2 linked regions of the Maricaulis maris MCS10 genome follow. The protein of the gene in region 1 interacts with the protein of each later gene in a pairwise test. Links are inferred from orthologs where the notes say so. Each region holds a gene or a part of one and is shown in the gene's direction. Other genes may lie near its edges.

Region 1 (3,921 bases):
GATCCGGACATCATTGCGCGCTCGCGCGACAGTTTCGGCAAATTCAAACCGCAAATACGGGCTGACCAGTTTCCCGTTCGGGCACGCCCAACGGTTCCATTGCACGATCTGACTCGCGGAGATGTCCTCGATTGAGACGATTTGGGTCCGCACGTCTGTCCTCCCGATATTCCCTGCACCCTGACAAGCAAGGCCCGGGCCGGTTTGGCAATTCGTGGTCTTGGTCGGGGTGACAGGATATGTCGGGTCCATGTGCCAGCCTGGTGGCCGTGCGGGGCGGATGGCTGGCCGCACCGGGGCGACTCGTCCAGAATGACAGCGAACAAGAAGGCGATTGCATCGTGACTTTCTCAGACATCTCCCCGGAAACCTGGCTGATCCTGGCCGGCATGGTCGTCCTGCTTGCAGTGCTCGCTGGCGGCCTGTTCCTGCAACGAAAGCCCGACCCGTCCGGCACGACCGATAACCCGGAAGTGGAACGGCTGCGCAGCGAACGCGACGACTGGCGCAACCGTCAGGAAAGTGCTGCCTCCGAACTGGCGACGGCGCGCGAGGCGCTGGCCCGGCTTGATGGTGTGGTCGAGGAGCGCGACCGCCTGCGGGTCTCGCTGGAAGCGGTCACGGTCGAGCGCAACGGGCTCAATGCCAGCCATGAAGCGCTCAAGACCGAGCATGACGCGGCCCTGCGCCATCATGATGAAAAGCTGGCCGAGCTGGAAAAGGCCCGCGAGCGTCTCAACGACCAGTTCAAGCTGACCGCCGCGGAAATCCTGAAAGCCTCGGGTGCCGAGCTGAACAAGCAGAGCACGGAAAGCCTGCAAACCCTGCTCAAGCCGCTGCGCGAACAACTCACCGATTTCCGCTCGAAAGTGGAGAAGGATGCCGAGCAACGCCACGGTCATGCCGGCGAGATCAAGCAATTGATGGAGACCGTGCGCAAGGACGCCTCGCGGATGTCGGACGACGCCCAGAAGCTGGCCAATGCGCTGCGCTCCTCCTCCAAGGTGCAGGGCGATTGGGGCGAGATGGTGCTGGCCTCGATCCTCGAACGCGCCGGCCTGCTGGAGAATGAGCACTTCCACACCCAGTCCACCGAGCGCAATGCCGAGGGTGCGCTTTTGCGTCCCGACGTGATCGTCGACATGCCGGGCGGGCATCGCCTGGTGATCGACAGCAAGGTCTCGCTGGTCGCGTTCGAGCGCTGCGTGAATGCCGAGGATGACGAGATCCGGACGGCAGCGCTGAAACAGCACATCGCCTCGGTCCGCGCCCATATCAAAGCATTGGGCGAGAAGGATTATGCCAAGCTCTATGAGGGCGTGAACTTCACCTTGATGTTCATTCCGCTGGAAGGCGCGGCCTCGCTGGCGCTGCAGAATGACCCGGAATTGTCGGCCTATGCCTGGGACCGCAATGTGATGATCGCGACACCCACGACCTTGATGATGGCCATGCGCACGGTTGGAAACCTGTGGACGATCGACCGCCAGAACCGGCACGCCATCGACATCGCCGATCGTGCCGGCGCCCTCTATGACAAGTTTGAAGGCTTCGTCGGCGATCTCGAGACGGTCGGCAAGCGCATCGACGGGGCCAAGGACGCCTGGGCGGCGGCCAAGGGCAAGCTGGTTGAGGGTCGTGGCAATCTGGTGCGCCAGACCGAAATGCTCAAATCTCTGGGCGCCAATGCCCGCAAATCACTGCCGGCCGAGTATCTCGATGCGGCGGGCGCCGATGAAGCGACCGAGAGCGGCGGTGGCAAATCCGCCCCCAAGCCAGCCCCCAAGCCAGCCCTCGCAGCACCGGAAGCGGTCGATTCTTGATCCTGAAAGCCAGTGCGACTATCTAGGGCCCATGGCCATACGCGAAATCCTCACCGTTCCCGATCCCATCCTCAAAGAGGTGTCCCAACCCGTTGATCAGGTTGATGACGACCTCCGCGAGCTGATGGATGACATGCTGCAGACCATGTATGCCGCCGACGGCATCGGTCTGGCGGCGATCCAGGTCGGCGTGCCCAAGCGGGTGATCGTGATGGACCTTGCCGGGTCCGACGAGGAGGCGAAGCCGCGCTATTTCGTCAATCCGGTCCTGTCCGATCCGTCCGACACGCTGAAACCCTATGAAGAGGGCTGCCTGTCGGTGCCGACCGTCTATGACGAGATCGAGCGCCCGGACCGGATCCACATCCAGTATCTCGATTATGACGGGAATGAATGCGAGGAGATCGCTGAAGGCATGTTCGCCGTCTGCATCCAGCACGAGATGGACCATCTCGAAGGCGTGCTCTTCATCGACTACCTGTCGCGCCTGAAACGCCAGCGTGCGGTCCAGAAGGTGAAGAAGGTCGAGAAGTCGAAAGACCGCGACGCGGCCTAGAACTTCCCGGCCTGAAAATCCGTCACCGCCTGGTGCAGTTCCGCTTCGGTGTTCATCACGAAGGGGCCGTAACGGGCGACCGGCTCATTGATCGGCTTGCCGGCGACGAGCAGAAGGCTGGCGCCTTGCGGCCCCGCTTTCAGCTCGATCCGGTCGCCATCTTCCAGGACGCCGAGATCCGGATCCTCGACCCGGCCTTCGCCGGTCGAGACCATGCCCTTGTAGACAGCGATGAAGGCGGTGTGTCCGGGATCGATACTCTCTTCCAGCGTGGCGCCGGGTTCGAGCACGATGTCGATCAGGGTCGGCTGGATGGCGACTGATCGGGCCGGACCTGTCACGCCGGTTGATGTGCTGCCGGCCAGCACGCGCAGGCTCGCCCCGGTGCGGGTTTCCACCGGGATCTGTGTGCGGTCGAATTCCTGATAGCCCGGATCGGTCATCTTCAGCGCGCCGGGCAGATTGACCCAGAGCTGGAAGCCCCAAAGGCGGCCTTCATCCTCGATCGGTTGTTCGGAATGCACGATGCCGCGACCGGCGGTCATCCACTGGATGCCGCCGCCCTCGATCACGCCGGAATGGCCCTTATTGTCGCCATGCCGCATCCGGCCTTCCAGCATGATGGTGACGGTCTCGAAACCGCGATGCGGGTGGTTGGGAAAGCCGGCCATGTAGTCCGCGCTGTCGTCGGTGCGGATCTGGTCGAGCATCAGGAATGGGTCCAGGTCCATCAGGCCGCGATGCCCCAGCATGCGCGTGAGTTTGACACCGGCGCCGTCCGAAGTCGGCAAGCCCCGCGAGACCTTGGTGATCCGTCGTGTCCGGGTGAGCGTGTCGGTGGCGGTCATGGCGGCGTTTTCCTGTCTGGGCGGCGGGTCAGGACCAATCATTCTCCGACAAGATAGGTATTTTTCCGACAAGCGCCATGAGCCTGCGCGAAAGAGATTGTTTCCATGTGGGAAGGGATAGGGCAGTTTGGGTCGGTCTGAGGAGGAAATTATGCGTCTGTCTTGCCTTGTTTTGCTGTCATTTGTCCTAGCTGCGTGCTCACCGGCTGCTCCACCAGCCGACTCCTCCTTTTTCGCCAGCCTCTCGCAATTGTGCGGTCAGGCCTTCGAGGGGCGTGTGGTCAGTGATGATCCGCGTGATGCGGATTGGGCCGAACAGCGTCTGGTGATGCATGTGCGCGAATGTTCGGCGGGGCAGATTCGGATTCCGCTGCATGTTGGCGAGGATCGCTCCCGGACCTGGGTGATCACCCGTGAGGCCGCGGGCTTGCAGCTCAAGCATGACCACCGCCACGAGGACGGCTCTGAGGACGTGTTGTCGCAATATGGCGGCTCGACGATCGTGCCGCCCACCGAGCGTCGTGCCGAGTTTCCTGCCGACCAGTTCAGCCGCATGCTGTTTGACCGCGAGGGCATCGCAGTCTCGATGGCCAATGTCTGGTCGATGACGCTGACCGAGACCAGTTTTACCTACGGTCTTGATCGCCCGGACCGGCATTTCGCTGCCGAGTTCGATCTGACCAACCCGGTCGAC
Region 2 (3,955 bases), 2.6 Mb from region 1 along the record:
CGACGATCCGGCTCGGTTTCGAAGGAGACTTTCTGGCCATCGCTCAGACCCGGCAGGCCAGAAGCCTGGACGGCAGAGATGTGGACGAAGACGTCATCGCCGCCCTCATCCGGTGTGATGAAGCCAAAGCCCTTGCTCTGGTTGAAGAATTTAACGACACCTGTAGACATTGGGAACCTTCCCGGTATGCATGCCCCGCGTCCGGGCATAAAATAAGTGCAGTGCCAGCGTCCTGACACCGATATTACGGACGTAGAAAGTCGGGGAAGGCTGAAGTCTATAGGCCCGATGTCGTTCAACCATGGCGGACATGGCTTGGACGCCGGGTAGGCGATCAGTATTCCGTCCGGCCAGTTCGGCCGCCCGTCCAAGCCCTTATGCGCACGAAATCGCGTGCAAGGCAAATGAAACTCCTATGGCACTGCTAGCGTGCAGCGCCTCAAACGAGACCTGGAGCATTCGCCATGATCGATGATTACCGCAACCCTGCGGCCAGCCTATCCTCAGCATTTTGCCAGTGCCGCAGCGAGGATCGTGAATGACCCGGCGCGGCTTTCTCGAGCGATCCCGGCGCAACCGTCGCAAGCAAGCCGAATCCGGTCGCTCCTTCGACCCCGCCGCGATGATCCGCCTGGCCTTTTTCGGGGTGGCGATACTCGTTGCCGGTGCCGTCTATGTCGGTTTCTGGAGACAGGGCGATACGATCTACAATGGCCCGTGGGGTTTGATGCAGCGACTGATCACACCTGTTTTTCTGGGCGCAAACGCGCTCGAGATATTCGTATTGGTCGTCGTTGGGCTGGTGGCCTGGAGAATTTGGCGACGGCTTTGACGCGGCGAGCTCGCGGTCAGACCGACTCAAGCAGCTCGATCAGATACCCGTCCGGGTCCTTTGCGAAGCCGACGACGGCACCGCCCACTTCGGCTGCGGGCTCCGGGTCACGGATGACAGGCAGACCCGCCGCCCTGATCCGCTCTGCCAATAGCTTTGGGTCAGCAACTCTCAGGACGATCTTCACCGGATTGTCAGCATAGTTTCGAGCGCTGCCATCGGTCCAGTGCATCAGGGCAATGGCGCTGCCTCCATCCGGAAACAACAGGATGACCTCGTCCATATGGCCAAGGGACAGATCCAGGACGCGCTTCATTCCAAGCGTGTTTTCATAAAACGCCGCCGACGCGGCCAGGTCGCTAACGCCAATTCCAAATGCCGCCACACTTGGAAGACTGTCAGGCTTGCTCATGACACGGTTGGCCTCCCCCGGCCGTTCAGCCGGCAGATCCATTTGTATCATTGTGTCAGACACCAGCCTGAAACGTCGGAACTGCCGAGGCGTCGATATGGAAATTCGGTCCGCAATCGGCACAAATTCACCAAACATGTCAACAACTGCGGTTGATCGGTCCAAAATCTGGTGCCAAATCGAACTTTCAGACAATGAGCCGCTAAACCGATGCCCGGCCATGACATCATCCCTAGCCACGACGCGGTCCCGGGTTTAATGCCTCTTCTGTCGGCATGGATCGGACAACGGGCAAACTGAAAGGTCGAGAATAATGGGCGTTAAAATCGCGGTATTCGGCGCTACGGGTGCGGTTGGCAAGGAAATGCTCACCATTCTGGCTGAGCGCCTGTTCCCTGCCGACGAAGTCCACGCTCTGGCCAGTCGGAAATCGATGGGTGTCGAGCTCTCCTATGGCGACAGAACCCTGCGCTGCAAGAATGCCGAAACCTTCGACTTTTCCAGCGTCGATCTGGTGCTGATGTCGGCCGGCGGCGATGTGTCGAAGGAATGGGCCCCGAAAATCACCAAGGCCGGTGCCATTGTCGTCGACAATTCCTCTGCCTGGCGGATGGATCCGGACGTTCCGCTGGTGGTACCCGAAGTCAATCTCGATGCGCTCGACGGCGTTGGCAAGAAGCGGATCGTCGCCAACCCGAACTGCTCGACGATCCAGCTCGTGGTTGCCCTCAAACCGATCCATGACCGCGTCGGAATCAAACGCGTCAATTGCGCGACCTACCAGTCCGTGTCCGGCGGTGGCCAGGCCGCGATGGATGAATTGTGGACCCAGACCAAGGGCATCTACGTCAACGACCCGATCGAGCCCCAGACATTCACCAAGCAGATCGCTTTCAATGTCATCCCCCATATCGACGTCTTCATGGAAGACGGCTCCACCAAGGAAGAGTGGAAGATGATGGTGGAGACCAAGAAGATCCTCGACACCAAGATCAAGCTGTTCGCGACCTGCGCGCGGGTGCCGGTTTTTGTCGGCCATTCGATCGCCGCCCACCTCGAACTTGAAGCACCGATGTCGTCGGGCGAGGCGCGCGACCTGCTGCGCGAAAGCCCGGGCCTGATGGTCATCGATAAGCGCGAGGATGAAGGTTACATCACCCCCGTCGAATGTGTGGGCGAGTTTGCGACATTCGTATCCCGCGTCCGCGAGGACCCGACCGTCGAGAACGGGCTCGCGCTTTGGATCGTGTCAGACAATCTGCGCAAGGGTGCCGCCCTGAACGCCGTGCAGATTGCCGAAGGGCTCCTCAACAAGGGCCTTCTGGGCAAGGCGGGCTGATCAGCCCGGCGCCGCAAGGCAGCCATGCGCAACAAGCGGGTCGCCATCGACAGGCGGGCTCCCTATGTGCGGTGTCAGTCATCGACCAAGGAGTCCGCATGTCTACCGACACATCGACCGATATGCGGCGCGCCCTCGCAGCCGGTCTCTCAGGCTATCTGATCTGGGGCATTTCTCCGCTCTTCTTCCAAACGCTCGAATTTGCCAGTGCGGTAGAGATCATACTGCACCGGGTCGTGTGGGCCGTGCCTCTGCTGGCGGGCTCTCTCGCGCTGTCCGGACGATTGCGCGCCTCGCTTGGCGTCCTCTCGGACCGCCGCACCCTGCTGACCCTTTTGGCAACGTCCGCCCTGATCTCGGTGAATTGGTGGGGCTTCATATTCGCGGTCAATACCGGGCATGTCCTTCAGGCTTCGCTGGGCTATTACATCAACCCGCTCATGAGCGTTGCGGTCGGCGTCATCATCCTGCGCGAACCGCTGGGCCCCTGGCGCATCGCCGCCATCGCGCTGGCAGCACTCGGGGTCGCCAACCAGATCATCACGGTCGGCGAAGTCCCGTGGCTGTCGCTGATGCTGGCCACCACATTCACCGCCTATGGATATCTGCGCAAAGTCGCCGCGGTCGACGGGCGGGCAGGCCTGTTGTGGGAAACCTTGTTCCTCTTCCCCTTCGCGATCATCGGCCTGGTCTGGCTGCAGGTCAGCGGCGCGGGGCACTTCACCGAGAACCCTTCCCAGGCAGGGCTTCTCATGGCCGCCGGACTGGTCACCGTCGTGCCACTCCTGCTTTACACGATCGGGGTCCGGGGACTTCGCCTTTCGACCATGGGGCTGTTGCAATTCATCGCGCCGACCCTCCAATTCACGATCGGCATCCTGACCGGAGAGACCTTCGAAACGGGCCATCTGATCACTTTCGCCTTCATCTGGTCCGGCGTCGGATGTTTCACCTGGAGCCAACTGCGCCGCGAACGAAAACTGGCCGCTGCGGCTGACTAGCGTCGCCTCGCGCACGACCACCCTTGACCAGGCTGGTCGGCTGGCCTTTGCTGTTGGGCAGCAAGCGATTGATCTCGAAGTGAATTCGAGGCCGGAACCGAGGATTCTCCATGACTGATTTTCCGGCGCCACAACGGATCGCCACCAATGGTATCGAACTGTCGGTTCACCTTGCCGGTCCGGAGGCTGGCCAACCACTCCTGCTGGTTCATGGCTGGCCGGAGCTGGCCTATTCCTGGAAGAACCAGATCAGCGTCCTGGCCGAAGCCGGCTATCGCGTGATCGCGCCGGATCTGCGCGGTTTTGGCGGTTCCGACTGTCCCGACGGGATCGACGCCTACGCAATTGATGCGCTGATCGCCGATCTGACC

Evidence for each region. The genes of interacting proteins can lie anywhere in the genome.
Region 2: the proteins of def (region 1) and MMAR10_RS14825 interact in binary tests that used the Escherichia coli proteins (3 or more experiments, as listed by UniProt). The link is inferred for Maricaulis maris MCS10 from one-to-one orthologs.

The regions. Positions count from the first base shown.
Region 1 is NC_008347.1:518,366-522,286, forward strand. The notes cover bases 830-3,616. They hold def (peptide deformylase), read left to right. Parts: upstream 830-1,854; coding sequence 1,855-2,379; downstream 2,380-3,616. Other genes in these bases: rmuC (DNA recombination protein RmuC), read left to right, coding at 830-1,823; MMAR10_RS02275 (pirin family protein), read right to left, coding at 2,376-3,227; MMAR10_RS02280 (hypothetical protein), read left to right, coding at 3,379-3,616. In the rest of the region: MMAR10_RS02260 (GNAT family N-acetyltransferase), read right to left, coding at 1-153; more of rmuC, read left to right, coding at 240-829; more of MMAR10_RS02280, read left to right, coding at 3,617-3,921. UniProt on the Escherichia coli protein: Removes the formyl group from the N-terminal Met of newly synthesized proteins. Requires at least a dipeptide for an efficient rate of reaction. N-terminal L-methionine is a prerequisite for activity but the enzyme has broad specificity at other positions.
Region 2 is NC_008347.1:3,162,515-3,166,469, forward strand. What follows is about bases 750-3,570. They hold MMAR10_RS14825 (aspartate-semialdehyde dehydrogenase), read left to right. Parts: upstream 750-1,557; coding sequence 1,558-2,583; downstream 2,584-3,570. Other genes in these bases: MMAR10_RS14815 (hypothetical protein), read left to right, coding at 750-832; MMAR10_RS16510 (VOC family protein), read right to left, coding at 849-1,466; rarD (EamA family transporter RarD), read left to right, coding at 2,682-3,570. Also shown: MMAR10_RS14810 (cold-shock protein), read right to left, coding at 1-170; more of MMAR10_RS14815, read left to right, coding at 539-749; more of rarD, read left to right, coding at 3,571-3,584; MMAR10_RS14835 (alpha/beta fold hydrolase), read left to right, coding at 3,695-3,955.